One region of the Paenibacillus sp. NPDC058174 genome, then DNA from elsewhere that is predicted to be linked to it. Evidence: riboswitches for the same ligand, from Rfam matches in the RefSeq annotation. Region 1 holds a riboswitch; the other holds the start of a gene.
The links. A riboswitch is a leader RNA that binds a small molecule or an ion and turns the genes downstream of it on or off. The one in region 1 is predicted to bind thiamine pyrophosphate.

Region 1 (16,016 bases):
TCGTCTTAGGTGTAATAAGCGATTCCGCATGCTCGATGCTAAGGTTCCATGTATCCGGCTCGCAATCGGCGAACACCGGCTTCGCGCCGCAATAGACGACAGCATTGGCGGTGGCGATAAAGGTCAAAGTCGGCACAATTACCTCATCGCCAGGACCCACCCCATGCGCGAGCAGGGCCAGATGAAGTGCAGTCGTTCCGTTGCTGCAGGAAATGGCGTAGCGGGCGCCGCAATAAGCGGCGAAGGCTTCCTCGAAAGCCGTAATATATTTTCCCGTCGATGAAATCCACGAGGAATCAATACAGTCCATCACATATTTTTTTTCATTTCCGTTTAAAACGGGAACGGCAACCGGATAAAATTTGCCTTCCATTCATTAAGTCTCCCTCCGTGATACGTTCGGTTCTATAGAAGCTTGAATGCGCTTGACGACAGCGGGCACACCGACAGCAAGCGCATGATCAGGGATGTGCCGGATAACGACGGCCCCCGCTCCAATCATGCACCCTGCCCCGATCCGCATCCCGTCAATGACCTTGGCGCCGGTCCCGAGGAAGCTTAAATCGCCCACGGAAACGTTGCCGGATAGGGTACAGCCGGGAGCGATGTGGCAGGCTTCACCAATTGCCCCGTCATGGTCTATGGTAGCCCCGGTATTAATAATGGAATAAGAGCCGACGATCGTATCCGGCTGAATAATACTGCCGGGCATAACCGCCACGCCGCTGCCAAGGGTGACATTTGAAGCAAGATAAGCGCGCGGACTGATCGCATTGATTAGTTCGTAGCCAAGCGATTCGGCATAGCGGGCCAGATGCTGCCTGCGCTCATTGTTTCCAATGGCTATAAAGGCATGACGGACGCCTTGAGCGTAAAGCAAGGGGAGCTGCTCGTCGCCTCCGAGTACGGCAAGACCTAGAAGCTTGTTGTCCGCATGCTGTCCCAGACAGCCGATTAGCTCCACATGAGTATCGGCCCGCAATATATCGATAATGACCTTGGCGTGCCCTCCGGCGCCGACGATGACGGTCTTGTTCGGCAGAGCGTGATTGCGCATCGCATTCGACTCCTTCTCATCTAATAGGATGGCAAGAGAAGAGCAGTTACTCTAATTTATTCATTTCCGTTGAAATGGTCTCAAAAAGGGATAGACAGCCGTCTATTTTCACAAATATGGTTGCAAACCCCGGCCCGCTCGGGCGAATGCCGTTGCTCTTTCCGGCCGTGACAATACTCTAACTAGAAGAAGACGGATTGGAGGCTGAGTATGAAACGCAAAGGTAATCGCAAAAGAGGTTCAATCAAGCGCGGTTCGCAAAGCCGAAAAAAACGCCGCAAGCATGCAAGGCCGGGAAGATTGCTGCGAAAATCAGGCAAAGGAAGGCGAAAAGGGCGCCGCGGCCGAAAGGGCCGTAAAGGATACCGTCGCCGTCTGGCAAGAACAAGAACGAGAAAAAGAGCGGTGAATACCGGCTTTGACGCTGTTCGGCTGAGAGCCAGTAATGAGAGCTTCAAAAAGCAGCTCCCTGTGGGCGGTCGCATTATAGATTGGTTCCGCGAGATGTTCAAGCTGGATCACGATGAATTTCTATGGGAGCTCTACCGTCAGATTCTTCAGAGAGAACCCGATGCTGCAGGCTTTCAGGATCATAAACAGCGGCTGGAGAACGGAACGGCAAAAGTGTGGATCGCGGCATCGATCATTCAGAGCCAGGAAGCGGAAGACGTGTTTGGCAGAGGACCTTCCGGCGAGGCGAACACAGCCGCTCATGTTTTCCAGCACTTATTTCCGGCTGCAGACCTGGATTTTATCCATGCCGCTCATGCTCATATCATGCAGCGTGAACCAGAAGCTGAACGGGTTGCCAGCTATGCTGCCACCTTGCGTCAAGGGCTGCAGCGGAGGATATGGATTACGCAGCTGCTGCTTTCCGATGAGGCACAACGCTTGCTAACCTCCGCAGATCCCCCTGCACCAGCAGCACCCCGATCGTCCGGAAAATACCGGAACATCGGCATTTTTCTATGCTTTGGATCGCAAATTTCAATGGACGGCGAGGGAATCGGCCGATTCATTGCCCGGCTATCGGAAGGGCTGCTTGCCCTGGATAAAGGATACACGCTGCATGTCGCGACGACAGAGGCGAATTTCAAGGAGACGAACGCTGTTTTCCATGCCCTGCTCGATCGTTTTAAAGGCCGCGTCCTTATCCATCATTCGGACAGCATGGATATGATTAACCGCAACGTTCCCGCCGATGTCTGGATCGTGCCTTATATCGGGATGGCGTTGGCGCAATATTTGCAGAAGCCGATCATCGTGTGTCTGCATGATCTCGTTTATTTGCATTTTCCAGAGCTGTATGCAGGCAATCAGGCTCATTATCAATACGTGCATGCCATTGCGCAAAAGATAACGGCGAGAGCGGCCGCAGTCGTATTCGATTCAGAGTTTACGAGGCGTCATGAAGGTCATAAGTTTCTATCGCTGCCTGAGCACCAGACGACTGTCATCCGGTTCGCAGCGCCCCGCGAGGAATATTCAGCCTTTGGTGTTGTCAGTGAAGATACGATCCGCAGTAAATATAAGTTGTACGGTCCCTATATTGTGTTCCCGTCTGTCATCCGGCTTCATAAAAATCATGAGCGGCTGATCGACGCTTTTCACCGGTTCCGATTGACTGAGGCTGGCGCAGCATCGGGTCTTAAACTCGTATTCACGGATGACTTGGCGAATCGTCCGAGACAGCAGGAAATAACTGCGGCGCTAAATGTGATAGGGGACCCAGGCATCCGGACTTCCATTCAATTTCTTGGCCGTATCCCGTCTGGAGAACTGCCGTCTCTCTACAAATATGCGAGCGGCACAGTCGTTCCGACGTTATTCGAGGGCAGCTGTCCATTCCCGATATTGGAGTCCTTGCTCATGGATACTCCTGTCGCCTACGGGCGGCTGGAAGTTGTCGAAGAAGTCATTTCCGATTCCAGCAGCTTCGCAACATTCAATCCTCGTGACCAGCTGGAGATGGCAGATGCAATTGCAAGATTGTGGCTTCAAGGCAAATCGGTCGTACCGGAGCAGAAAGCTGCGCTTGGCAGCATCCTGCACCGGAACTGGATCGATGTGGCGCGCGACTATTCGGTAATCGTTGATAATATAGCTGCGTCAACGCCTTCTTAATAGATACGTCTGGCATAGTAGCGGTAATACGTTTCACGAAGCACAGCAACATATTTGGCTGCGATATCATCCCAGGTTTCGGTTGGATCATGAATCCCTTGCAGCGCAGAGGTTTTGTACTGCTCATAGTTTTTCATTAGCTCATCCAACGCCGTTACGATGGAATTCGGGCTATGCGGGTCGAACCATGCGATCTTGGCGCTATGCCGGGCCAGGTGCTCCCGCATAACCGGAATATCCGAGCAAAGCACAGGCGTTCCGAGCCGGAGCGCTTCTTCAACCGGATAACTGCCGCCGCCCTCTGAAAGGCTGGGCATAATGAGCGCTTTTGCATTTTTAATGAGCGCGGGAATATCCTGATCCGACACGAATCCAAGCGGATACACATCCGAATCGACCTGCAGCTGATACGTATTCATAATGGAGGACAATGTCGGCAGCCAGCTGAATTCACTGGCGAAGTTCGGAAAGGGAAGCCGCAATTGCTCCGTCAAATAACCGGTCAATACAAGCGGATGCTGCTTGCGATACTTATATTGGGCAAGCGCCAGCAGCAGATTACTATGGTTTTTATGCGGCGAAGTGTTGGACGGGTAAATGATATATTCCCGGGGCAAAACGCTGGATAGAGCAGGCGAGAGCTGGGTTGAATGCGAGCTGGCAATTGGCGTAATGGCATGCGGAATGACAAATGCGGTAGTATTGCGGCTGCCGAAATGGGCAATGAGCCGGTTTTTCATATGCTGGGAAGATACAGCGACGGAGGTTACATTGTCGAGCCATTTCTGGGACAAGCTCCAATGGAATTCAAGCTGTTTGCCATCCGTGAACGGCGGTACAAAATCAAAGAAGGTCGTGTCATGGAACGTACAGAGCGTAGGCCGGTCTATCGGCACATATTGATGGGTATGCGGCCAGAAATAATAGATCACATCGACATTGGCCAGCAGAAAGGAAGCTGCGGGATGATCGATGGTTGTATCATGGACGACGACGTCTACATTTTGAACCCGGTTTAGCTCATTCATATTCCGCGAAAGTGACTGCGATCCGACAACGAGCCGGATATGCTCAACACCGGGCTGTCTGGCCATTGCTTTCGTCAAGTTATGCAGCAGCCGCATGCCTCCTCCGATAGAGAAGTTGACCGACCAAATGAGTATTCTCAAAATGTTTATCCTCCTGTAGAAGAAAGGCTGAGCTTATACGCCCGCTAGTCTCATAATCCGCTTAAGCTTCGTAATATTGACGATAATATTGTCCATGCCAGGCACCGGTTTATCTGGACGCTCGATCGGGCAAATCATTTCGTAATAATGAACCCCTGCATGGCCGGCCAGCTTCCAAAAATAGTTGTCCGTGACGTTGCTCGGAGACAATTCGATATAGTTCGTACCAGGCTCACAAAAGGCGATATTGATGCTGCCGCTGCCAAAAGGCGCAATGACGGTGCGGGCGCTGGAGAAGATTGCAATCTTCTCGGCGGTCGACAAGGGCGATAGCACGATTTTGCGAAAACCAAACGACTCCAGCATGCCGATCACCTCGGCTTCGTTCGCCACATGGCGCATGACTGCGTCTTCCCGGGAAATATAGATCCGGTCAAAGCCCCGCCGCCGCGGAATCTGCTGGTTATGCTTCAACCGCTCTACGATGTAGCGGGAAGCCCATGGCGGACATTTGCCGATGACGACAGGAACAGCTGGCGCAAGGAGCACATCGGCAACCAAATGGAAGTCGAGCTCTTCCACCTCAATCAATTTGTCCATTGGAATGCCCAGCATCCGGAGCGATTCATATTGGAACGGATAATGCAGCTTGCCGATTACGTAATGGTCGATTGGGATGCCGCTCTCTTCTAATAGATGGAAGCGGGGTAAAATATCAAAAAACCAATGGCCGAAAATGTTATGCGTTCTCGTCGTATAGTGAGGCAGGTTCCAGCCCCATACGAGCGTGGCAACGGTCTTCTTCATATGAATTGGAGGCGGCAGCTCCGTTAAGGTCATGGGCGGGCAGTCGTATTCCAGATCACGCAGCCTTTTGTTATCAGGGGTGACAACATAGCAATTGCTCGTTGCGAGACGCCCGTTCGGAATGACAGCGACAAATGCGTCGTCGCAGCTGCAAACCGGCAGCCAGCGGTGTCCGTCATAGCCCTTGATATCCGGCAGGCTGCGGGTTTCAGCAGGATAGATAATCCGGTAATAAAGGGGAACCTGTTCAAGCGGCAGCTGCAGCGACTGAATCCATTCGCTCGTCTTCTCGTAGAACGACGTCGGAATTTTGTACATGTGAATCAGCTCCTAAATTTCTCGTAATAGGCCGCGAGCCGATCCTGCTGGTGAAGCAGCGGTTGGAAAGAAGCGGGGCATCCTTTCGGGAACAAAACGCCTAGTCCGTTCGAGTGATTAAACTGGAGTCTCGGATAATCGCGAAGCTGCTCCCAGAGCTTATATACGCCGAAATCGCCGGACCGAACCGCGATGTCATGAAACAGGATGATGCTGTTGTCCGCCATTTTTGGCAGCCAGGTCGAAAGGTCGTGCAGCACAGCATCATAGGTATGATAACCGTCAATATGAAGCAGATCGATGGAGCCTAAGGCGAAGCGGGGCAAAGCTTGTTGAAACGTGCCGCGAAGCGTAGCTCCAATACCGGGAAATTGCTCCGTTGTAAAGGAATGAACCGCTTCATAGATAACATCGCTGTAATGGCTGTAAGAGCCGGTATGGGGATCACCCTCCCACGTATCCACAGCAAAGCAGCGTGTCGGCAAGGAGCCGTCCTTTACCGCCTGGCAAAAACTGAAAAAGGAGGTTCCGTATAGCGTTCCTAGTTCAACCAGCACACGCGGCTGGGCGAACCGTACCAGATCGTAGGCAAAACGGCGATGTCCGGACCATGCGCCTTCTTTCATAAATTCCACAGGCAGCCGTGGGGAACTGTCCGCGGCGAAATGCGGCTCATAATACTTCCATTCCATAGTTAAACCTCCAATAGCGAGAGTCAAAGAGCACAGTTACCGTATCCTATGTTTGAACCTACTGATAGGATAGGGCGATTGAGCCGAGGCAATTTGCACATTTATCGAATCTGCGCTGCGATATTGCGATAGTTAATAATAGAGAAATCTGGTTTTGGCAGGCGGAGGGATTGCTATAGCTCGCGGAAAAGGGCTGTACACTAGCCGTTGCGCAACAAGGCGGGGAACATACTATGTCAAAGTGATAAGTCTACTATGATGAGAGGAGCGGGGTTTATTACATGAACCGGGTACATGCTCGCCGGAAGCGTCGCAAACCCTCGTCCGTACGCACGACGCGGCGCAAAACCGCTGGAAAACGGAAACGGGGTAAAACTGCAAAGCCGGTCACTCACTCGCAAGCGGCGTGGAGACTTGGCCGAAGCGTAGCCGAGAGCGGATTTGTACAGCAGGGTGAAGAGGAACAGCTCGCCTTGCAAAGGCATTGGGCGGCTTCAATACGCCAATCGGGCAGAGGTGCTGCTGCGGAGAATTACAGCTCCCGCATGAAGTCGTTTTTGGCCGGTTACTTCTCGGTGAGCGGGAGAGCGGTGCCGAACTGGCTGCTGCTTCCAACTGAAAAGACGGTGGGTGCTGTCGTGATGGCGATGAATGAGGAGCAGTCGTTAAAGGCGGCGATTGAAGAGCTGGAAAGACTTCCGCTGCAGGAAATTGTCGTCATTGTTAATGGCTCTACCGATAACACGCTGCATAACGCGAGAAACAGCGGCCGGGCGATTGTTCTCCATTACACGAGTCCGCTTGGGCATGACGTGGGAAGAGCTATCGGCGCGAAAGTGAGCGTATCGGAGGTTATGCTGTTTGTGGATGCAGACATTCCGATCGATGCCGAAAAGCTGCTTTCCTTTATTCGGCAGATTGACGGAGGGATGGATGTAGCCTTAAATGATTTGTCGCCGTTTATCGGGGTATTCGAGGGAAGAGATGAGGTTACGGTGCTGAAGGAATTTCTCAATCGCTCCATACAGCGCGAGGATTTGTCCATTAATTCGTTAACGGCTGTCCCTCATGCGATGTCCCGGCATGCGATCGAGACAATTGGGCCCGCAAATCTGGCCGTTCCTCCGAAGGCGCAAGCGATCGCGTTAAAATCAGGTCTTCGCGTAGGCGTTGGGGGAAGCGTTGATGTGATCACACGCAATCGGGTCCGGAAGTCGAATACGGGGGCAGGCAACGAAATGGTTCAACTGATCGTCGGCGACCATATGGAGGCACTTGGCTGGGCGATGGGAAGCTCTGAACCAAGACTGAAATATGCAGACAACGTTAGAATGAGGGGATCTAATTGAGAAGGGATGAGCAACCGGGATTAACGAGCATCATCATTCCTACCTATAATGGACTTCCTCTGCTGCGCGAAGCCATTGCTTCGATTCGCAATTGCACGACAGAGTCCTATGAGCTTATTGTCGTCGACAATGGCTCGACTGATGGAACGATTGCTTATTTGCAGGAGCAGAACATTACGTTCATCTCTCATCCCGGCAATACGGGGTTTCCCGTCGCTTGCAATTGGGGGCTTCGGCTTGCGCGAGGCGATTATTTGCTGCTGCTCAATAATGATGTTCTCGTATCGAAGGATTGGCTGGGCAACATGCTTCAGCATTTCCGCCGGGATGCTTCTGTTGGTATCGTCGGTCCGTTATCCAATTACGTGAGCGGGCGCCAGCAGATTGAAATGACAGGCAATGATGTCGAGACGGCTGCGAGGCTTATGAATGAGCACAAGGGAGAATATGAGATTGTCAAACGGGTGATCGGATTCTGTATGCTGTTCAGCCGGGGCTTGCTGCAGCGAATTGGCGTACTGGATGAAAGGTTCTCCCCGGGCCACTTCGAAGATGACGACTATTGCTATCGTGCAAGCCTGGCTGGCTACCGTATCGTCATTGCGAAAGACACATTTGTTTTCCATCATGGCAGCGCCAGCTTTAAACAGGGCGACGAGGAAGGGCTAAACGAACTGATTGCCCGAAACCGGCAGTTGTTTATTGATAAATGGGGAATTGATCCCCATCGCTTCATATAAGCGCCGGTTCACGGCGGCAATGGGAGATGAGGGGAAACGATGGCAGCTCGGTTAAGAAAAAGAAAAACGGCGGCAACGGGACGAAAGCGCCGGAAGCGCCAGGCAGGCAGCCGGAAAAAGCGCCGTATTGTGCAGCGGCCGCCGCATCCGGATGGGCGTCATTATGACGAAGGATATGACAGCGGCCATACGGCAGGGTTTGGCAGCGGCTTCGAGAGCGGATTGGTCAAGGGCGGCGAGAAAGATGCAACGGGTCCAAGCAATGAGGAAAGATTTCAGCAAGGCTATAAAAAAGGAGCCGCAGACGGACGTTATGAAGGCGGTGAAGCCATCGTCGACCGGATGATGCCGCCTCATTGCTTGCTCCCGGATACGCCACTGGAAGCTATAATTGCCGCAGGTATAGCTGCTCATCAAGAAAGGTTCGTCAGGCTGATGTCTGTCGAGCAGGTAGCAGAGCGCATTGCGCTGGCACTGGAGCAGCAGACTCCCTTATCAGTCGTTAGACTGGGTGATGGGGAACTGCTGGCGATGGCACAGGAAACGGTTATGCCGATTGAGACCGTACGGCAGGAAGGCAGTTTTTTATCCTATGCCGGCCTGGAAGTGCCGAATCTGGCCGTTCGCGATCAATTGCGGGAAGCGGTCAGAAGAGCGGATATCGTCGGCATTCCCGTATTGCGGCAGCCCAATTACCAGCTGCTGGCCGGTTCTGTGCTGCAGGCGCATGGGATCGACATTCGAAGCCGGCCTTTTGCCGATTCGCTTGTGAATTACGGGCTGTATAAGGGCGGGTATTTGCAGCGTTTGCTTCAAGGCCGCCGAGTGCTCCTGATTGGCAATAAAGCCGATGCATTAGCACCTGTATTGTCCAGCTATGGCGTGACGGTCGCGGGTGTGGTGACACCTGTCAATGGTGTAACGGATGCTTCGAGAGCAGCAGCCGAAGCACAGCATCATCTATTTGATCTGGCCTTAGTCTCGGCCGGCATTTCTGCGGTGCTGATTGCGGAAGAGCTTGCCCGGATTACGGGGAAGGTTGCGCTTGATTTCGGCCATATGGCGGATACCATCGTTAAAGGCGAAGCGCCTTTCTAAGTTTTACATTAGTTAAGCTATGTAGTCGCCCCGTAAGGGGCGATTTGTTCGTAGTGGAGTTCCCGCTCGCTAAGCTTCAAGCCGTTATTAAGGAGTTGTGCCGATCGTAGCCGCCAAAGACGAGTACGTAATTGTTGCAGTCGTTCCGAGCGCGATAACGACGCCAGAAATGGTTACTTGCAGCGAATACGTGTGCGATCCGGCAGCCAAGCCTCCATTAAAGTATGTCACCGGTATCGCTCTTTCGATCGAGAAGAGTCCAAGCAGTGTTACAGCAAGAAGGTCTACAGTTGCGACAGTCGCAACAATTGCACCGTCCTGCAGCAAATCAACTGTAATTGTAGGGTTAAGCGCAACTGCGAGAAGAGCTGTAAAGCTGATATCCACGTCAACGACGCCACTCACGATTACTTGGTTCGATGCAGCTGTGACTGGAACGACGATCGATACGGCAGTAACGGCAGTATCGGCAGTTGGAATGCTGGTAGGGACAACTCCTTGGGCACCGACTGCTGCAGAGCCTGGACCTGCAGGGCCTGTTGCGCCAGTAGGACCGGTAGGACCAGTAGCACCAGTAGCGCCAGTAGCGCCTGTAGCACCAGTAGCGCCAGTCAGTCCGGTTAAACCGGTCAAACCTGTTAATCCTGTTTCACTCATTTTTATATCTACTCCTTTCGGTTGGTATAGTAAAGTATATGCTGATAGATTCAGAGAGCCACGGTAGCTGTACCGTAGTCAATTGTATATTTTCGCAGACAGGACTGCGGCCAAGTTATTTGCCTTAATTATGAATGTCGCGGTGTATTCGTCCATTAGCTTCTCTCTAGCAAAGCATACGATGTTAATATGACGTTTCGAATATAGAGCATCGTTTATATGAGGAGGAGCTGCGGTTTGATGCAATCAGCAAGACGAATAGTAGGTTTAGAGCTTCGAGGTGAGCTTCAATGAAGGCAGTCATTATGGCGGGGGGCAAGGGTACGCGTTTTTGGCCCCGAAGCACGGCGGATAAGCCGAAACAATTTCTGGCCCTCACATCGGAATACGCCACGATGCTTCAAATGACATATGACCGGTTTCGAAGTGCGCTTTCCGTGGAAGATGTCTACGTTGCTGTAAGCGAAAATTACTTGTCAATTGTCCGGGAGCAATTGCCGGCGCTTCCTGTAGAGCAGCTTATTATTGAACCGGAGCAGCGGGATACGGCGCCGTGTATTGCTCTTACAGCGGACTTTTTTATGAAGCGGAATCTTGATGATGTGATCGTTACAGCTCCGTCGGATCAATATATACCGGATGCGGATGAGCTGATGGAGGCACTTCGAATTGCTGAGGCGGCTGCAAAAGATACTGGTGTCGTTGTAACGCTTGGCATTGTGCCAACGCGTCCTGAGACCGGCTACGGTTATATAGAAGCTTCCGAAGCAACGGCTGACGAGAAATACGGCAGCCGGGTCAAGGAAGTGACCGCTTTTATCGAGAAGCCTTCCAAGGAAAAAGCAGAAATATTGATACAGTCTTCCAACATATATTGGAATAGCGGCATTTTTATATGGAGGCCATCTACCATTGCTGGCTACATGGAGCGGTATCAGTCCCAGATGTGGCGGATTTTCAGGCAGGAGGGAGCGGCGCTGCAAGAAGCGTATAGACAGCTGCCGAAGCTTTCGATCGATTACGCGATTATTGAGAAGCTGGAGCTGCTCTATACAATTCCGATCGAATTTACTTGGGATGATGTCGGCACATGGACGTCACTAGAGCGCGTATTTGAGACCGATGATGATGGAAATATGATGTTTGGCCGCATCTATCCGCTATCTACACGCCGAAGCATCGTATACTCCGAGCAGCAAAAGGTCGTCGTCATCGGTGTGGAGGATTTGATTATCGTATCGACGGGGGAGGGATTGCTCATCTGTCATAAAAGCGAAGAGCAGAACGTGAAGCAAGCCATCGAAGCGATGAATTCCGATCAGGAGGATCGTGAGGCATGAAAGCATTAATTACAGGCATCAACGGCTTTGCTGGCAGCCATCTGGCCGAGCATCTGCTTGGCGGTGGTTTCGAGGTGTCTGGTACGATCCGAAGCAGCAGCTCCCTCCGACATATCGTGCAGCTGCAGGATAAAGTGCAGCTGTATGAATGTGAACTAACGGATCATGCTGCCGTAGAAGCGATGATTGCGGAGCTTCGGCCGGACCTCATCTTTCATCTGGCTGCGCAAAGCTTTATTCCGGATTCTTGGGCTGCGCCTATGGAGACGATTCATAATAATCTCTCCTGTCAGGTTCATTTATTAGAGGCGATGCGAAAGCATTGTCCCTCTGGAAAAATATTAATCGCCTGCTCCAGCGAGGAATACGGGCAAGTCGAGGCGGATGAGGTGCCGATTAAGGAAACGAATCCGCTCCGTCCGTTAAGCCCTTATGCGGTGAGCAAAATCGCGCAAAATTTTTTAGGCTATCAATATTTCAAAAATTACGGTTTGCACGCCGTGTGCGTCAGGACGTTCAATCATACCGGGCCAAGGAGAGGCGAACAGTTCGTCACCTCTAATTTCGCCAAGCAGATTGCGGAAATAGAGAGGGGCATTAAGCCGCCCGTGCTTTATGTCGGCAACCTGGAAGCCAGGCGTGATTTTACCGATGTAAGGGATGTCGTTCGTGCTTACGGATTAGCGTTAGACAAATGCGAGCCCGGGGAAGTATACAACATCGCATCCGGAGTTGGCCGGGAGGTCCGGGAAGTCCTGCATTTACTGCTGGGCTTCAGTACAACGCAAATCGATATCCAGCAGGATACTGCACGCCTGCGGCCATCGGATGTGAAGGTTGTGGTCGGCGATTATTCAAAGTTTCATGCGAGAACCGGCTGGCAGCCTGAAATTCCGTTCGAATCGACTTTGCTTGATCTATTGAACTATTGGCGGGGAATCCTATCATAGCAACCAAAAAAAGGTCCGAGAACGGCGATGGAACAAAGTTCATACGCTGTCCGGGCCTATTTCTGGTTTAGAGGGGAAGCAGACCGAGCTGTGCCAGTCTAGCTTTCATGCGCTGGCCGACTGCCAGTGGTGAATACTCGTTGCGGATCGTATATTTGCCATTGGCTGCGATGGCCGACCGCCATTGCGGCTCATCCGCCAGTGTTCTCATATAATCGGCAGCGTGCTGGATATCAGGCTCTGCCCAGATTTGATAGCTTTTGTAAGGGCCCCAGTCTTGCCCGACCTGTACGAGCTTATAGTTGACGGGACAGGAATTGGTGCTGTTCATAAAGTCGGTATTGCCTGACCAGTTCGTACCGATGACGGGTTTGCCCAGATACATGGATTCAGCCAATCCGAGTCCGAAGCCCTCTGCCCGATGCAAGGAGACGAAGCTGTCACAGCATTGCAGCAGCGAATTGACTTCAAGGCGCGATAGCGAGCGGTCGATTAGATAGATGTTATTATGCTCCGCCGCCAGCTGGCGGATGGGGGCAAATTCCTCCGGGCGGAAGCCGGCATTGTTCAGCTTCAGTACGAGCCCGACCCGAGGGTCGTTTTTGGCAAAAGCGAGCTTAAATGCCTCGACAGCCGCTTGAGGGTTTTTACGCGAGGCGGAGCTTTGGGCGTCATACATCATAAGAAACAGGAAACGTCCGCTTGGCAGTCCGAAGTGGGTCCTATTGTAGTCGGAGGACACCTGTACGGTTACGCCATGCGGAATAGCGATGACTGGAACGGGAGATTTCCGCGCAATGGAATCAGCGACGAAGCGGCTGCAGGTCCATATCTCCTGCACGAGCTTGAAGGCATCCGCATACTCGTCAGGGAAGTCCGGCAGTTCCCAATGCCAGTAGCCGATATTATACCGGTTCTGTGCGAGAGAGGGTCCGAAATGCTCCATTGCAGGAGCCATGAAATCGGCGTTAATATGGAAAACATTTGTATTGTAGAGCGGTTCTTTTAATTCTTTATGAGACCAGCTGTCATCAAGCATTCTCGAGGACACTTTGATCGGATAGTCAAGCAAGCCGAACGGAATGCCGGCAGCATTCGCTGACCTTGCAGCCAGTCTGGCTGATTCTCCGATTCCCATTTCTGCCCGGACGAAGCCGACAATGTTCAGCCCTTGCGGATAGAGGGGAGAGCCTGGCTGTGCTCCTGCGGCATTCGACTGAGCAGTAAGCTGTTTTTTGGATCGCCGAAGCCGTTTGCGGCTTCGTCTTCGCGCTTGCCGCGGTTTCCTTCTAGAACGGACTCTCTTCGTCCGTCTTTTACGCTTGAGCGATTTATTCGAAGATTTTGCTTTCGATCGGGATCTTTTCTTGTGAGTGCGGCGTCTCGAACGTTTATCCATCATTCCCTTCCTCTCTGCGGGGAGCGGAAATCATTTCGCTTCTAGTTTATTCACGGGAACGTCTGCCATGGCAGGCTTTTGCCCTTTTCATTAAAAAAGCGGCATTTGTCCCGCTTCGGCAAGCATAGGGAGATGGGCGGATTATGTTATTTTCTTGGCTTTTCACAGCCACTTTGCTATAATGAGCCTATTAATTCAATTGAATCGTTAAGGGGAGCTGGCGGAGGCCGGCTGAGAGGGAGTTTCGAGTCAACTCCGACCCGTAAACCTGATCTGGGTAATGCCAGCGTAGGAATGGTACCGCATCATGCAGCAAGAAGGCGTATTCAGCCTCTTCTCGTCATGCGTCAAACAGCCGACTAATGGGCGTCCTCCGTATCAGGGGGGCGCCTTTCCTTTATCATTAGCCGCATTCCCGACTACACGATTTGATGAGAGACAAAAAAGGAGAGAATGGATATGAGGGGAACAAAAACAGCAATATGGAGGTCGGCAGTTGCACTGCTTGCAGCAATGCTGGTGCTGGCAGGCTGCGGAGCCGCAAAAAATAACGAAGCCGGCTCAGGAGCGAACGGCAATACAGGCGGCGATTTGAAAAAGGTAACGGTCGTACTCGACTGGACGCCGAATACGAATCATACCGGGCTGTATGTTGCACGGGACAAAGGCTTTTTCAAAAATCATGGACTTGACGTCACGATCATTCAGCCTGGCCAGGACGGCGCTGATAAAATGATCGCTTCCGGCAAAGCGGAATTCGGCGTCAGCTACCAAGAATCGCTTACGATGGCGCGAATTGCCGGCTTGCCGATCGTATCGGTAGCGGCGGTCATTCAGCACAATACATCGGGATTTGCCTCGCCGGCAGATAAAGGCATCGATTCGCCGAAGAAATTCGAAGGAAAAACTTACGGAGGATGGGGCGCTCCAGTGGAAGCGGCCGTTATCGAATCCATTATGCAGGAGGAGCAAGCTGATGTATCCAAGGTGAAAATCTTGAGCATTGGCGATAGCGACTTCTTCACAGCCGTTAAGCGCGACATTGACTTCGCATGGATTTTCTACGCATGGACGGGTGTTGAAGCGGAGCTTCGCGGAGAGAAGCTGAACATGGTGTACTTGACGGACTATAGCGATAAGCTGGATTACTATACGCCAATATTGACTGCAAACGAGAAGCTGATTGCGGAGCAGCCGGAACTCGTTAAAGCTTTCGTCGCAGGTGCGGCTGAGGGTTATCAATTTGCAATTGACCATCCGGAGGATGCTGCTGAAGTGCTCATCAAAGCGGAGCCGGACTTGAATGCAGAGCTGGTACGCGCGAGCCAGAAGTGGCTGAGTCCAAAATATAAGGATGACGCACCGCGCTGGGGCGAGCAGAAGCTGGAAGTATGGGACAACTACGCCAAATGGATGTTTGATCATAAGCTGCTGGACAAAGAGCTTGAAGCCGATAAGGCATTCACTAACGAATTTTTGCCGAAATAAGGATTGGCTCCGTGAGGAGAGGGAGTAACGGAGAAAATAATGGACAAGGGGATAGGAACATGGCAAACGCATTGGTCAGCATTCAAATTTTACCGACAACACCGGAAGGACAAAGCGTTTATCCTTATGTAGACCGGGCGATCGAGATTATTAAAGCATCGGGAGTCCCTTACCGGGTAGCTCCGCTGGAGACGACGATGGAAGGCGAACTGGGACAATTGCTTGGCATTGTGCAGCAAATGAGCGAAGCGATGGCTGAACTTGGCTGTCCGTCTGTTATTTCGCAAGTTAAGATTTATTACAACCCGGCGAACGGCGCTTCGATGGGAAGGCTGCTGGAGAAATATCCGGATGGACAATAGTAAATCGGGCTGGCGATCAATCTATCCGCCTGTACTCGTTATCGCGGTACTGCTTGCGGTATGGGAAGGGGCTGTCGTATGGGGAGGGGTGCCGGAGTGGAAGCTTCCGGCTCCCTCTGCCATCGTATCGGAGGCCATTGCTATATGGCCCCGGCTGATGCTCCACACCGGAGCGACAGTGCAGCTTGCGCTGATCGGCTTTGCAGGGGGCGCGGCGGCGGGTTTTGCGCTCGCCGCTTTGCTGCATCTCATCCCAGGAGCACGAAGAGCATTTTATCCTTTACTGGTGTTGTCCCAGAACGTGCCGGTCGTTGCCATCGGACCTATTCTGACGATATGGCTGGGCTATGGCATTTTGCCAAAGCTCATTCTTGTCTGGATTGTTTGTTTTTTTCCGGTATCAGTTGCTATGCTGTCGGGCCTTAACGATACCGATCCGGTGCTGCGCAATTACATGCGTATGATC
Region 2 (16,016 bases), 600 kb from region 1:
TTACGGTCAGGAGTCAGCTTCTGACCCATACCAAGTACGGCCTGAGCAACGATTGCTACAGCGACGATTTTAAGTCCATGAATCCATCCCGCATTGCTAATATCAAATCCCTGCATTAGAAAAGCGAACAGAACCAAAGCCACGACCGACGGAAGTGTAAAACCAAGCCAAGCCGTCACTCCGCCTAGAATTCCAGCACGGATGATGCCGATTCCAATGCCGACCTGACTGCTGGCGGGGCCGGGCAAGAACTGGCACAGCGCGACCAGATCCGCATAGCTTCGTTCATCCATCCATTTGCGGCGGCGTATGTATTCGTTATGAAAATAACCAAGATGAGCAATTGGTCCTCCGAATGAAGTAAGACCAAGCTTTGTTGATACAGTGAATACTTCCAGAAGTGCAGTTAACTTGCTTTTAGGCGGATGCTGGTCTGTGTTACAGCTGTTCATTACACACTGCTCCTCTTGTCAATATAAACTGCATGTCTACGACATTATGTAACGGACATATGGAGAGCCATTACTTGTTTGAAGCTGCTCTATAGTTATAATATCTGATCAATTGAGGAAGCACAAAGCGAATGGAGGACTTCATATATTTTTTTATTATTAACATTGTTGAAAGGTTAACATTGATTGATCGGAGCCAGCAATATGGATATAGGCAACAAAAAAAGCTTGATTTCTCAAGCTTTCTTACCATTTACTGAAGACCCTTTAGTACAGTGTCTATCATTTTCTCGCTCACTTTTTCAATATCATATTCAGCGTCTGAGAGGCACCAAGTAACAATAGCACCTGTTATAAAAGAGTAAACACAATTGACAATGTCTTCTATGGATAAATCGGCTCTAAATAATGACAGTGATAATCCTTCCTCAATAGCTTCATAAAACAAGTCCTGCTTGATGCAATCCGCAAAATATGAGGGTTCTGTTGAATTTAGTGAAAGATTAATAATAAAAGTAAGTTTAGTAAGTTCTTCTCCAACCACTAATGGAAAGCCCAGTGCAACCATCATGAATTTTTTCAGTCTGTCAACTGGAGAAGCATCTGTATGTTCCCGGACATATTTCCCGAAATTCTCGTCCATGTACTCGGAATAATCATCCCGGAACAATTTTTTGACGATATCCTCTTTCGACTTATAGTGAATATAAAATGCTCCTTTAGAAAGGGTGCATTTCTCACAAATTTCATCAACCGTTACGTTGTTATATCCCTTAGTAAGAATGAGCTCTTTCGCCACGGAGAATATCTTATTCTTCGTGGCTTTCCCCTTGGTATGCCGACTTGTATCTTTAACTTTCATCCCGAACCCCTCCATAACACCAACTATAACCCATGAGTTTTTGTTAGTCAAAACGCGACCAGGGAATTGACAAAATAAAAGTGACCGGAGTATACTGACTGCAGTCACTTTTATTTGTGGCCAATCAAACTAAAGGAAGCAGGGTGTAATAGATGAAAATTGGTATTGTAGGAACGGGACATATTGGGAGCAATCTTGCCAGGATTTTCAGGGGAAAAGGGCATACAGTCACAATCGCAAACTCCAGTAACTCCGCGACCTTGCACAAATTGGCGCAGGAGATTGGAGCAACGCCAACTACAGTTCAGGACGTTGCTAAAGGCGCAGATATTGTTATCATTTCGACTCCCTTAAAAAGCATTCCCGAATTGCCGGCAGGTTTTTTGGATAAAATTAATCCGGGAGCGGTTGTTGTGGATACCACTAATTATTATCCTTTGCACCGCGATGGAGCCATAGAGCCTATCGAGAAGGGGCTGCCTGAAAGCAGCTGGGTTGAGCAGCAGCTCAAGCATCCGGTTATCAAAGCGTTTAACGCTACTAGTTTTTATAATTTAACCGAAGAAATTCAGTCGGAACTTCCGCATCGCTTGGCTTTGCCCATTGCCGGTGACGATTCCGCTGCTAAAGCAATCGTATCCCAATTAGTGATCGAAGCAGGTTTCGATCCGGTTGATGCTGGCGGTCTGGACGAATCCTGGCGTTTACAGCCTGGTTCTCCTGCTTACTGCACTGATCTCGACGTAGAGCGCATGCATGAAGCACTTGCTCAGGCGACCAATGAGAGGAAACTGGAATCATCGGGCATCCGTTCAAGTGAAGAAGAATTAAAATTGGCGAGAGAAATGCAAATTGCCTTTTATCAGAGCTTTGACCAGGCGATTCAAATTTTGATGGAATCAAATCAGTGGACGGAAGCCTTTGCAACTAAGCGAGTGGTTGCCCAATTCATGGAAGGCAAACAATCTCCGGCAGAAATTTTTGGTTTAATATTTGAGCATAAACGGCTGGATTAATTAAAGTCTTAGGATCACTTATAGAAGTCTGATGACGGAACTGGCTAGAGCAGCCGGTTCCGTCATTTATCTTTTTTTTCAGATCATGTCACAGATAGGTTCCTTCAATTGTCTTAATAGCTGTACAAACAAAAAAACAACATGGAGGAACCATACTATGAGCAAACTGCTTGTCATTAATGCACACCCGGAAGTAGAGTCCGCCTCTTCCTACAGCCTGAATGTATTAAATTACTTCTTGGGACAATATAAAGAGCAGCAATCAAGTGATGAGGATATTGAACAAATTAATTTATACAGCGATTCTGTACCCGCGATCGACGAGACTGTTCTAAGGGCATGGGGAAAACAACGTAATGGCGAAGAACTGACCATTGAAGAACAAGAAGTAACCGGAAGAATGAATGAAGTATTGCAGCAATTCAAAAGTGCAAATAAATATGTAATCGCCTATCCCTTGCATAACTTTAATATCCCGTCCAAATTAAAGGACTATATGGACAACATTCTGATTGCCAGGGAAACGTTCAAGTATACCGAAACCGGTTCCGTAGGTCTGCTTACAGACGGAAGAAGTATGCTTGTCATCCAGGGAAGCGGGGCGGTGTATACCAATAATGACTGGTACACGGAAGTTGAATACTCCCATAAATATTTGAAGTCCATGTTCAATTTTATTGGCATTGAAGATTACGATATACTTCGGGTTCAAGGAACGGCGATATTGGATAAAGATGAGATACTGCAAAAAGCATACCGGGAGGCCGAAGCAGCGGCTACAGTACTTGCAAGTAAATAATTATTCCTCCACGGTAGTACTAAGATCATCTATTTTATCCTAGCCTTTCCGGTCATTCTTGAAGTGATCGCTTCGAGAATCATATTAGAAATAAAAGTGCAGGTTCCCAGAGTAACACTTCCGCTTTGCCTACAATATGATGTGTCTAGAACGCTAAAGAGGTGAGTCAATGGGAGTTGTAAAAGCCAGACAGCAGGATATCGATATGTTGGCAAGACTGCTTCGAGCTGAAGCGGAGACCGAAGGAGAAATGGGTATGCTTCTTGTTGGAAATGTCGGCATTAACCGGATAAGAGGGAATTGCTCCGATTTCAAAGAACTCCGGACCATTCCCCAAATGATCAACCAGCCGCATGCTTTCGAAGCGCTGCAGCACAGCTTATATTATCAGGGCGCAAGAGACAGGGAGCGCCGTCTTGCCCAGCGGGCTGTGAATGGGGAGCGGAATTGGCCGGCCAAATTTTCTCTCTGGTATTTCCGGCCAGGATCGTTCGAGAATCCCGGACCCTGCCCGGATACTTGGTATAATCAGCCGCTCGCAGGACGATGGAAGAAGCATTGTTTCTATGAACCAACCGGGGAAGAATGTGAAAACATCTATAATACGTATTAACAAAGTTATACTCTTAAGAGCCGCGCAGCACGCGGCTTTTTGTTGTTTAGTCAGGACTGTGAAGGATATATAGAGTGTATTGAAATACTTGCTCCTTACTTCTAAATGATGTATATTGTTTTACATTGACATATCAGCAGGTCAAAAAAGGAGGAGCCATGTCACCACGCACGAAAGAACAAAATGATGCGATCCGGGAAATGCGGATGAGCCAAATTATGCAGGCGGCTGCGGAAGTATACTTGGAGAAAGGCATGCAATTGGAGATCCGTGATGTTGCGGTCCAGGCAGAGCTTGGTTACGGAACCGTGTATCATTACTATAAAAACAAGCAAATGCTCTTGGAAGATCTACTGTGGGATGCCTTGAATCAGGCCGAATCCGCAGTAATCCCCGCTTTAACGGGGGACGTCGGCAATAGGCTTAAAGCGGAGTCATTCTCCAGGCTGCTCTTGCGGAAGTGCATTCAGGATCCTTCCGTATTTATTTTGCTAAAATCAGTTGCTGATAACTTTCATCATTTCCCGGGAAACCGGTTCAGCAAGCTGTTTGGCGAATTTCAGGAACGGGTCTATTTGCCCTTTGTGGAAATGATTCGTCAGGAGATCGATTCCAAGTCACCGGAGAAAACAGCAAATCTAATATTTGGTTCGCTTGTAGGTTATGCAACTTTGAACATTCACCACAATATGCGGAATGAGATCGATGTGGATGGAATCGTCGATATGATTTTTTCAGGCATACAGTCAAGGGAGAGATGAATGGAATGATCATCTTGAAATCGAGAACAGAAATCGAGGAGATGAGAAAAGCCGGCGGGATTGTCGCTGCCTTTCATCGGGCAATTGCGGACAGGATCCGGCCGGGGGTCACGACGCTCGATATCGAGTCGTTCGCGGTCCAGTTCCTCAAAGAGAATAAAGCGAAGGCTTATACCGTCGGGTACAACGGCTATCCGTTTGCGACATGCGCGTCGGTCAACGACGTTATCGCGCATGGCTTTCCTAATGATAAGCCGCTCCAGGATGGCGATATCGTCACAATTGACATCGTCGCGCAGGCAGATGGCTGGGTCGGTGATTCGGCATGGACGTATACGGTAGGCGAGGTGTCGGAAGAAGCCCATAAACTGATGCGGGTCACGAAAGAAAGCTTATACCTCGGTATCGAAAAAGCTGTCGCCGGCAACCGGATTGGCGATGTCATGCATGCCGTTCAGTCTCATGCCGAGCGAAACGGATTTTCGGTGGTGCGTGATCTGCTTGGTCATGGCGTCGGAAGGGAGATGCACGAGGAGCCTAATTATCCTCATATCGGGACTCCGGGCAAAGGTTTCCGCTTGAAGGAAGGGATGGTTCTGACGATCGAGCCGATGCTGAATGCCGGAAAAGCGTTAATGACAATTGATGAAGACGGATGGACGGCTAGAACCGCTGATGGTTCACTGTCCGCACAATATGAGCATACGATCGCAATTACTGCAGACGGTCCGATTATATTGACTGAACAATAGAGTTAATGGTGAGGTTATTAAAATAAGCAGATCTATCAAAAAACAAAGCTGCTCTCAGAGTAGCTTTGTTTTTTTGTGGGAGTAATTTTATAAATATTTATCGGATCTTTAGAATTATTCCTTATACTGTATTCCTTGTAACTGCCATTGGCTTTGGCTGCTTTTTTATTGTGTGAAGAGTACAGGGGATTTCCATTTTGTGTTAGTATGAAAAAGGGAATCCTTGCATTCTTATTATAGTAAAAAGAGAAAACTATGCAGGTAAACATACTTCCACGAGATTAAGGGGCGATCAACTATGGTACAAATCGAGCAGGTATACAAAATGATAAAAGACGGAGACATGGAAAGCCTCCGGCTTCTTTTGATAAACAAATTTAACCCCAATCAGCCTGTCAGCAGCTATGAATCACTTTTAGAGTGTTCATTGGATTATGAGCAATATGATATTGCAAAATTATTAATTGAATTTGGAGCAGCGCTCCCAACTGATGTAATGGTAGATGCAGCAAGAGGAGATCGCAATATGTTCGAGTACTTGCTCTCCAAAGGGGCTGATCTCAACGCTATTAATCATGTCGGTCATTCTGCCCTAAGTCGTGCACTAGCTTTTGAAAATATGCAAGGTGCCTATACTCTTATTGATTTAGGTATTGATTTGAGTGCAATAGGAGGGGGAGCTTTAATTCATTGCGCTTATGAAGGTAAGATTGAATTTTTAAAAAATCTAATTAACCTAGGTGTAGATATTAACTTCTATAGTGAGGACAATATATTTACTAGTGGCGCTACGCCTCTTATAGCTGCAGTTATAGGTAAACAGTTCGAAACGGTAAAATATTTAATTAATAAAGGTGCTGACACCTCATTGGTCTGTAGAGAAGGATGTCGTGCATATAATTATGCTAGGATACAAGATACATCCGAAATAGCTTCATATATCAAACTATTTGAACCTCATGAATATCACGATATTAATAAGCGGACTGAAGAACTTATTGATGGTGGCGTACCTTTGGAAGTCATTGAGGTTTTAAAAATAAACAATAAGCGACTAGAATATGAATCTGAAAATTATTCTAACTATCTGGTTCTTGGAGATCTTTCTGACGTAGTGTACTTCGAATATCACGATTTTAAACTATATAACCTATTGTTAGAAGTTGATAATTTCGAGGCCTTTGGTATGATAACCTGGTGTCCACACATTAACTTATTTGTAAGTGTTGATATAGAACATGAGTGGATTTATCTCTTGCATGATATGACTTGGGAAAGTTTTCTAAATAATCCGGGATTGTACATTGATCGCATAATTGATGGCTACTACGATTGTGAGGAAATTGAAGAGGAAGCAATGATTTAATTAACCTCCTGCCTTAGCTGATGACTCGATCAGCTAAGGCTTCGCTATCTATTTTAATTAGATAGAATTGATAGTATGAAAAATAAGAAAGCATGCATCGTTCCCTTATTGGATCGGCGCATGCCTTCTTATTTTTACAATAGTAAAGTATGAGTGTGGAACAATTCTATATCATTTAATCAACGGCGCTTGAATTAAAGTCGAGAATTTAAATTGATGGACATGGCCATCGTTAAAGGTCGTCTGGCCTTTTACAAAATGAACATGCTTGCCTCTCCCGACTCGGATAGCAGGACCCGTCGTTATTTTTTTCAATTTATGAAAGTGATTAAGGAAATCTGTGTTGGCCAAATCAATTTCATGGACATGGCTATTTCCTCGCGGTATCGCTTGACCAGTAACTCCTGCGAATCGGTGGTTATGACGATCATTTCCTTCTTCAGCAAGCTGAGTGCTGCCCTGGAACTCATGAACATGCCGTTGGACCTTGTAACAAGGTGCAGCCTTTTTGTTAATTGTCGCTCTTCTTCTAACCATTGTTAATAAACCTCCTAATGATAGAACTATTATCATCGTATTAAGGAGAGGATCGAACCGTTCTAGGCCGGCTCATTGTTTATTCAAATGGAAAGCAAAGAATTAAGGGTTGATTTATGCTGCGAAAGTGTATAAGATTTAGTTGACCAATCGAATACACGGGAGCTTGGGTTAACCAGGCTGAGAGGATAGCTGATAATGCTGTCGACCGTAAAACCTGATCTGGGTAATGCCAGCGGAGGAAACGTTCAAGCCTTTGTGTATACAAAGACCGCTTCTTTTCGTTGCGGTCTTTTTTGTATGTATAAGAGGCGTCTCCGCTTGCACACATTGATTTTCTAAGGAGGCAATGAAATGGCAAGCGAGTCCAACAGCAATAAAATCATTCCTGATCTATCTTCTTTTCCCGGCAGCAAAAAGGTTTATATTCAAGGTTCACGACCGGATATTCATGTTCCGATGCGTGAGATTGTATTAAGCCCAACTGGCAGTGGCGATAACGAACAACAAAATTCACCTGTGAGAGTCTATGACAGCAGTGGTCCATACACAGACGCACAGGTGCAAACGGATATCCATAAGGGTCTCCCGCCGAATCGGCTAGATTGGATACGGGAACGCAACGATGTCGAACCATATTCGGGCAGAACCGTCCAAGCGGAAGATAATGGCCATCGAGCAGAGGAGCTCGTCAATCAAGCAGATCTGTTCCCTGGAATGAACCGCCGTCCATTGCGAGCTGCAGCCGGAGCGAATGTCACTCAAATGCATTATGCAAGAAAAGGAATCATAACCCCTGAAATGGAGTACATAGCGATAAGGGAAAATGTCGCTCCAGAATTTGTGCGTAATGAGGTGGCTGCCGGGCGAGCGATAATCCCATCCAACATCAATCATCCGGAAAGTGAACCGATGATCATCGGGCGAAATTTCTTAGTGAAAATCAATGCCAATATTGGAAACTCTGCTGTAGCATCATCTATTGACGAAGAAGTTGAAAAGATGAGATGGGCAACGCGGTGGGGGGCGGATACCATTATGGATCTCTCCACGGGTAAAAACATTCATTCCACACGGGAATGGATCATCCGCAATTCTCCTGTACCAATAGGTACTGTTCCTTTGTACCAAGCACTGGAGAAGGTAGGCGGCAAAGCAGAGAGATTGAGTTGGGAGATTTATCGCGATACGCTTATAGAACAAGCTGAGCAGGGAGTCGATTACTTTACGATTCACGCCGGAGTCCGATTACGCTATATTCATCTGACTGCGAAACGTGTGACAGGTATTGTGTCTCGTGGCGGCTCTATTATGGCTGCATGGTGTCTTGCTCATCACCAGGAAAATTTTCTTTACACTCATTTCGAAGAAATCTGTGAAATTATGAAAACGTATGATATCGCATTTTCTCTGGGAGACGGGCTGCGTCCGGGTTCCATTGCAGATGCTAATGATGAAGCACAGTTTGCCGAACTAGACACGTTAGGCGAACTTACTCAAATAGCTTGGAAGCATGACGTGCAGGTCATGATTGAAGGACCAGGCCATGTTCCTATGCATATGATTAAAGAAAATGTAGACCGACAGATGGAAGTTTGTCAGGAAGCCCCTTTTTATACACTGGGACCGCTTACTACGGACATTGCTCCCGGTTATGACCATATTACTTCAGCGATTGGTGCAGCAATGATCGGATGGTTCGGAACCGCTATGCTTTGCTATGTTACGCCTAAAGAGCATCTTGGCTTGCCCAATAAAAATGATGTTCGGGAAGGGGTCATAGCGTACAAAATTGCCGCTCATGCGGCAGATTTAGCCAAGGGTCACCTAGGGGCACAAGAGCGGGATAATGCTTTATCCCAAGCGCGTTTTGAATTCCGCTGGAGAGATCAGTTTCATTTATCATTAGATCCAGAGAGAGCCCTGGAATATCATGATGAGACCCTTCCGGCAGAAGGGGCAAAAACAGCTCATTTTTGTTCCATGTGCGGGCCTAAATTTTGTAGTATGAGGATCACGCAGGACATACGCGATTATGCGAAGCAGCATGGGCTTGAAGAGCAGCAAGCTATTGAGCAGGGGCTAAAGGAAAAATCGAATGAGTTCATGGGCAGCAACATTTATCAAGAAAATAATCGATAATTTACCCAGTCAAATTGTAAGCTGAAGCTTCGTCTGTTGGAACAGGCCGCTGAGATTTAAATAATTGAGTCACAAGAAAGACATCACCCCACTTATCTGCGGTGATGTCTTTTGCATTTCATCAACTTCATAGGTTAAATAGATTTGTGAATTATGGAAACATTTACAAGAGAACATATGTGCGCTAAACTACTATTAACTAGAGTCACTATGTACATGATGAGTTGTTTTTATTTATAAATTCTATTTACCGTGCGGAGGGAAACATGAATGAATTTATTGAAATAAAAGGGGCTAGGATACACAACCTGAAAGACATCGAAGTACGAATTCCGCGTAATAAACTCACTGTAATTACCGGTGTCTCGGGAAGCGGCAAATCAAGCTTGGCCTTCGATACTTTATATGAAGAAGGTAAGCGAAGGTATCTCCAATTCTCAGGGGAACCGTATATGTTTGATACGAACCCTAAGTTTGACATGATTTCCGGTTTGTCTCCTACTGTTGCGGTTGAACAGCGGATTATCCGCCAATCCAACCCGAGAAGCACAGTAGGCACGCGATCGAAGGTCGGGAATTTATTGGCGATTTTATTTTCCGCATACGGATATCGCGAACCTATGCACGACGATGGATTGCCGCTTTCTATGGAATATTTCCAGAAAAATTCGCCTAAAGGAATGTGTGTGAAATGCTTAGGGACCGGCCGATACCATGAAATTGATGAGGATGCCATTATTAAGCCGGATCTCGCAATCAAAAATATATTTAATGGTTTTCTGATGAAGCATAGATTCCATAAAGCGAATTTTAAAAAGTTTTGCGAACTGCATGAAATAGACGTGAATGATTCAATCGGCACATTATCGGACGAATCATTGCTATTGTTTAAATATGGATGCCGCAAAAGCGGGTTTGTCGGAGCTGTGGTGTTTTTTCATGATATGCAGAAGCATGTGACAAGCAAGCATATCCGGCACAATAGTTTCGATAAAGAAATAGACTTATGGGGGATCAAAGCGGCTCACGTAACATGTCCCAAATGCAAAGGCTCAGGTCTTGGCGCACAAGCCATTCATACTACGCTCTCAGGCAAAACGATTACAGATCTTGAGAATATGTATATAAATGAACTATTGGACTTTTTCATTAATCATAGAGACGCATTGCCAGGTAAAAATCTCATTGGCGAGATCATCATAAAGCTGCGGTGCATGATAGATGTCGGTCTGCACCATCTCGCTCTTTCTCGTCAAGTGCCTACTCTGTCAGGCGGCGAAATACAGCGGCTTTTCCTCGCATCGTTTATAATCGCAGAAATGGATTCGATCATATTTATTTTTGACGAGCCGACAATTGGGCTTCATGAGGCGGAAAAAGAATCGCTGATCAGCATCATACAAAACCTTGTCAAACGCGGAAACACAGTTGTGGCAGTGGAGCATGACGAAAACTTTATGCTTGCCGCTGATTATATTATAGATCTTGGTCCCGATGCCGGTATTTACGGAGGCGAGCGGATATTCCAAGGCAGTCTACAGGAGTTTAAGTTATGTAATACCTCTAGAACTGCACCCTATCTCGCTGGTGCAAACATAGTTAGATTCAAAAACAACTATAAACCGGTTGATAATCAGAAACTGCTGACAATCGAGCATGCGAATCTGCATAATTTGCGTGATGTTTCCGTCTCGATACCCCTTGGATTAATGGTGGGGGTTGCAGGAGTTTCAGGCAGCGGGAAATCCAGCTTGATTCACGATACATTGGTACCTAAGCTGAAGCAATTAATGAGGAACAAACTCGTGCATGAAGTTGAGGACGATGACATTTCAACGATAATTGATGAAGCATTCGTAACTGGAACTGAACTTATCAAAAGGTGTATCGTAGTCGATCAAAAGCCAATCGGAAGAAGTAAAACTTCTTGTCCGGCCACTTACACAGGCATTACGGATCGTGTCCGCGTGATGTTTGCCAAAAAGCCCGAAGCGATCGAGAACGGCTATGGACCCGGGATGTTCACAGTAAATTCCGAAGGTGGATGCAGAGCCTGCAAAGGGGAAGGTTTCAAGAACTATTATATCGGATTCGGAAACTCGATCGAAGTGGAATGTGATTCGTGCAGTGGAACAGGCTATGTTGAAGAGGCATTAGGCGTGACGGTCGATGGGAAAAACATCAAGGACATCATGGCTATGAGTGTAACGGAAGCCGCGGAATTTTTCGGGCGAATAGAATCTGAAGGCTATGACAAATCGATATCTTCCATTCTTGCCACCCTTATACGTGTTGGTTTGGGCTATATTACGCTTGGGCAAAAGACTCCGACGATTTCAGGCGGCGAAGCTCAACGTATCAAGCTTGCAAAAGAACTTTGCAAACAAACTGGAAGCGGCAATGTCTATATTCTAGATGAACCGACAACAGGACTTTCCTTATACGATACTGACCGCCTGATTGGGTTGATGCAGCAGCTTGTTGATGCCGGGAATACGATAATCGTTACGGAGCATGATCCAGCTGTTTTGGCAAACTGCGATTTCATTATCGAAATGGGCCCTGGCGGCGGCAGCGACGGAGGATATGTGATTGCACGAGGCACTCCGGAGGAGTTAACGTCAGACAAGAATTCGATTATAGGGAAATATCTGAAGCGGGTGCATATATGAGCTATGAATGGATGATTTCTACTCCTGAAAAAGAAGGATTGGACAGCAGCATTATAAGTCAAGTAGATGATTATATCAGGCAAAAGCGATATCGTCTTGTAAACAGCGTTTTGATTGTGAAAAACGGAAAGATTGTTTTTGAACGATATTATAATAAGTATAACGAGAATAGCAGAAACAATATTAAATCCATATGGAAAAGCATTCTTTCGATCACGACAGGAATATGCCTCGACAAGGGAATAATCAAAAGCTTGGATGAACCAATTGGAAACTATTTGCAGGAATTCGAGCTGAATATTCATCCATACCACAAGCTCATTACGATTCGCCATTTACTTACTATGTCGTCCGGTATTTATTGGAATGGCGGAATTCATTATCATTGTCCGATGATCGTTCAAATGATGAGAACGAATGATTGGATATCGCATATTGCGGATATCCATATGAATAGCGTACCCGGCATGCAATTTCAGTACAAGGAATGGGACGTCATGCTTTTATCTGCAGTGATTGGCAGAGCTTGTGGAAGTACTGCTTATGACATTACAAATGAATTTTTGTATCAGCCTCTCCATATTTCAAGCGGCAGATGGCCTCAAAGTCCTTGCGGCTTTTCCTATACAGTCATGAAGGGTGAGGAGGATTCCGATTTATCTGCAAGGGATCTTGCCAAACTAGGGATGTTGTTTCTTGATAATGGAAAGTACAATGAAAGCCAGATTGTTTCTGTGGATTATGTAAAGCAAGCTGTTAACTCGTCGCATACTAATGCTTCGTTTGGCTCATCATCAAGTGATGATGATGCATATGGTTTTCTATGGTGGCTTTTTCCTAATGGATATAGATGTCGAGGGTTTGGAGGACAGGAGGTAACTGTAATTCCAGACAAAAATTTCGTTTCAGTTATTCAAGCTACACCAACGCCTTCGAGTAAATCTTACGGAGATATTTATGAAAATATATTGAGAAAAGCAATTTTGTAGAATGATCAGTTGCGGAGCAGTTGCCTCTGGCAAACTGCTCCATGGTTTCGACGAGGGATGGAAAGTCGCGTACCGTCAATGTTGGGAGATTCTGTTAGTTTCTCGTTTTAACAGCCAGCCCACTAAATGAAATTGGTCCTACTACATCTACTCTAGTATTTGCAGTACGATTTTCTGCTGTGACCGTATAAGAATGAGTACCTGCTCTAACATTTCGATCTTCCGCTTGAAAGGTAACAACATAATTCTGCTCTGAACCCGTAGATTCGATACCTTGTTGTGTATTGAAAATTTCTGTATTACCGCGAAAGACTCTAAAACGAATTTGTCCAATGCCTGTGACACCTTTCACACCAACGGATACCACCAAATCTACCAGGTTCGGCTGAGCATTTACAGGAATCCGTATTCGGATCGCTGCAATACCAGATTTCTGCGGGGCACGACGGATCGTAAACGATTTGGCCGGATTGAAGCGGCTAAGCAGCTGGACGGCTGCTTTATCAAGGATACGCACCATAATATCAACTCCTTTTTATTTATGCTTCAATCTATGAAAGTGAGAATGAAAAGGTTTGGACACATTTAAGAGATTCATAGATTTGTCAGATGTCAGGAAAAAAACGCCGTCTGCAAGTATGGGTACATCACCATAGTTGCAGACGGCGATTTTCGGCATGTCACAGATTAACTTCATTTGAAGAAAGAATTGGTATTAAAAATGAACGATGAATTGGTTATTAACTGGAGGCGCCAACTGCGTTAAAATTCAGGACATTGGTTTAGCGGGAAGGAGCGTGATGAATGACTTGTGACAAAATGTTTATGCCGTGCCTGATCTGATCCTCAGTAAGATTAGCATAGCCGAGCATAAAAGCAGGACGAGCGGGCTTCTGCAGAGCAAAGTAATCCGTGGCCGGATAAATTTGTATGCCTTCAGCCAGGCTCATACGCTGTATGCCGTGGCCGGATAAATTTGTATGCCTTCAGCCAGGCTCATACGCTGTATGTGTTGAACATCAAGCTCCGTGTCCAATTCAATCATTAGATGAAGACCGGCTTCAGCTCCGTAGACCGTTACCCGCTTCCCGAAAGACTGCTTTAGGGCATGTACCAAGCATGATCGCCGTGCAGCGTAGATTCTGCTCATTTTGTAAACATGTCTCGCATATTTGCCTGTTGTAATGAAGCTTGCGAGCGCTTCTTGCTCAAGAACGGGACTTAAACGGTCTGTGATCCATTTAACAGCCATAAATGCCGGCTTCAAATAAGCGGGCAGAACGACATAGCCGAGCCGCAGTGATGGGAATAAAGATTTACTGAAGCTGCCGATATAAATCACATTTCCCGAAGGCAGCAGTCCGGCAAGGGAAGATTGTTTATTGCCTTCATACCGGAATTCACTATCGTAATCATCTTCAACGATTAGTGCATGATGAGCGCTTGCCCATTCCAGCATTTGCAGGCGGCGTGCCAGCGACATGGTAACACCAACCGGAAATTGATGAGACGGAGTAACATAGATCAGCTTGGGCGGCTTTGCTTTTTCTGACGTACGTTCATTAATTTGGTCCACACATAATCCATCACGATCTACAGGAACAGGCACAACTTCTGCACCGGAGAAGGCAAATAGATCACGCAGCACGGTATGCGCAGGATCTTCATCAACAACCGATCTCCTTCCTGAAGCAGCACCCGGGATAAAATATCCAGAGCTTGCGTGGCCCCCGTTGTAATAATGATATGGTCCGGATCCGCATTCAGAGAACGTGTGTGCCGTAATAGAACGGCAATTGCCAATCTCAGCGACAATGATCCTTCAGCAGCTGCATAGGTTAAGTGCTCGGGGGTCGACTGCCGGCAAGCTTCGGAGAGACAGTTTGCCCATTGTTCCATAGGAAATTGATCCCATGCCGGTATTCCGTGCTTGAAATCAATTATCGGCCGAGGCTGCTTATTGTCAGATGCAGTCCATAAGGGCAGATCAGCAGCTCGCTGCATCAAGTCAAGAACCTTGCTGTTTAGTTCGGCGTTGTAAGTCTCGCTAGTTTTATTGGCCAGTATTGTAACTGGCTCGGATGGTGCATTCACATATGTTTTGGACCCTTGCTGCGACAGGATAAAGCCTTCACCTTGCAGTTGGCTGTATGCTTCCAAGACGACGGTTCTGGAAACACCAAGCTGTTCCGCAAGAACCCGCGAAGGGGGGAGCGCCGTCTTGTGCTGCAGCAGGCCTGTTAGTATCGTATGACGCAGCTGCTCGTAGATCTGTCTATACAAAGGAACGGTAGCATCGTTATCTATGCGGATCAGAATTTCTGAGATCAAGCGAGTTCACTCCAAACGATAGAATCTAGCTATATTTTTAAAAAAGTATATCACAGCTTGTGGAAGAAGGAGGAAATTAAATGCAAATCATGCTAATACTAGCTCATCCCAAGAACGGGAGCTTTAATCACGCCATCGCAGAGCGAATTCATGAAAGCTTGCAGATGCTGGGACATGCTGTATGGTTCCATGATCTTTATGAAGAAGCGTTTGATGCTGTGTACAGGTTCGAGAAATTAGATCAAGAGGATGTGCTGGTACAGAGGCATCGTGATCAGCTAACTAATTGTGACGGGCTTATCATTGTGCATCCCAATTGGTGGGGACAGCCTCCGGCAATATTGAAGGGATGGATCGACAAAGTGCTGGTAGAGGGCGTGGCTTACGGCTTCGATCCAGACGATAATGGCGGCGGCATTCCTGTTGGTCTGCTTCACGCAAAGCATGCGCTTATTATGAATACATCCAACACACTGCTTGAACGGGAACAGACCGAATTTCAAGATCCGCTTGAGACGATATGGAAAAATTGCGTACTGCGTTACTGCGGCATTGACAATGTGGAGCGTACAGTATTCCGTGTTATTGCGGACAGCACTTATGAGGAGCGAACAGCATGGCTAGCAGAGGCGGAAAATAAGGTGCGGCAATATTTCGCATAGCCTGTTTATATAGTTCGATATTACTATTTTATTCCTGTTCCTTTACACCTGAATCTGCTATT

Region 2: linked by a shared signal. The riboswitch ahead of thiC (phosphomethylpyrimidine synthase ThiC) and the one ahead of ACFVVF_RS00355 (ABC transporter substrate-binding protein) in region 1 are both predicted to bind thiamine pyrophosphate.

Annotation. Positions count from the first base shown of each region.
Region 1 covers NZ_JBHVUY010000001.1:84,343-100,358, forward strand. The annotation lists gene ACFVVF_RS00290 (DegT/DnrJ/EryC1/StrS family aminotransferase) at 1-373, opposite strand, end outside; gene ACFVVF_RS00295 (acetyltransferase) at 377-1,057, opposite strand; gene ACFVVF_RS00300 (DUF4214 domain-containing protein) at 1,268-3,181, shown strand; gene ACFVVF_RS00305 (glycosyltransferase family 4 protein) at 3,178-4,350, opposite strand; gene ACFVVF_RS00310 (glycosyltransferase family 61 protein) at 4,384-5,475, opposite strand; gene ACFVVF_RS00315 (class I SAM-dependent methyltransferase) at 5,481-6,167, opposite strand; gene ACFVVF_RS00320 (glycosyltransferase family 2 protein) at 6,449-7,516, shown strand; gene ACFVVF_RS00325 (glycosyltransferase family 2 protein) at 7,513-8,256, shown strand; gene ACFVVF_RS00330 (GT-D fold domain-containing protein) at 8,296-9,354, shown strand; gene ACFVVF_RS00335 (hypothetical protein) at 9,442-10,011, opposite strand; gene ACFVVF_RS00340 (mannose-1-phosphate guanylyltransferase) at 10,302-11,351, shown strand; gene ACFVVF_RS00345 (GDP-mannose 4,6-dehydratase) at 11,348-12,301, shown strand; gene ACFVVF_RS00350 (glycosyltransferase family 4 protein) at 12,369-13,703, opposite strand; TPP riboswitch at 13,901-14,012, shown strand; gene ACFVVF_RS00355 (ABC transporter substrate-binding protein) at 14,160-15,188, shown strand; gene ACFVVF_RS00360 (thiamine-binding protein) at 15,248-15,550, shown strand; gene ACFVVF_RS00365 (ABC transporter permease) at 15,540-16,016, shown strand, end outside.
Region 2 covers NZ_JBHVUY010000001.1:683,342-699,357, forward strand. The annotation lists gene ACFVVF_RS03085 (chromate transporter) at 1-452, opposite strand, end outside; gene ACFVVF_RS03090 (TetR/AcrR family transcriptional regulator) at 706-1,314, opposite strand; gene ACFVVF_RS03095 (NADPH-dependent F420 reductase) at 1,467-2,330, shown strand; gene ACFVVF_RS03100 (FMN-dependent NADH-azoreductase) at 2,488-3,129, shown strand; gene ACFVVF_RS03105 (cell wall hydrolase) at 3,299-3,742, shown strand; gene ACFVVF_RS03110 (TetR/AcrR family transcriptional regulator) at 3,901-4,503, shown strand; gene map (type I methionyl aminopeptidase) at 4,509-5,255, shown strand; gene ACFVVF_RS03120 (ankyrin repeat domain-containing protein) at 5,554-6,621, shown strand; gene ACFVVF_RS03125 (YmaF family protein) at 6,793-7,158, opposite strand; TPP riboswitch at 7,307-7,419, shown strand; gene thiC (phosphomethylpyrimidine synthase ThiC) at 7,513-9,300, shown strand; gene ACFVVF_RS03135 (excinuclease ABC subunit UvrA) at 9,567-11,972, shown strand; gene ACFVVF_RS03140 (serine hydrolase domain-containing protein) at 11,969-12,961, shown strand; gene ACFVVF_RS03145 (exosporium protein C) at 13,056-13,481, opposite strand; gene ACFVVF_RS03150 (aminotransferase-like domain-containing protein) at 13,908-14,666, opposite strand; gene ACFVVF_RS03155 (GntR family transcriptional regulator) at 14,555-15,292, opposite strand; gene ACFVVF_RS03160 (NAD(P)H-dependent oxidoreductase) at 15,373-15,954, shown strand.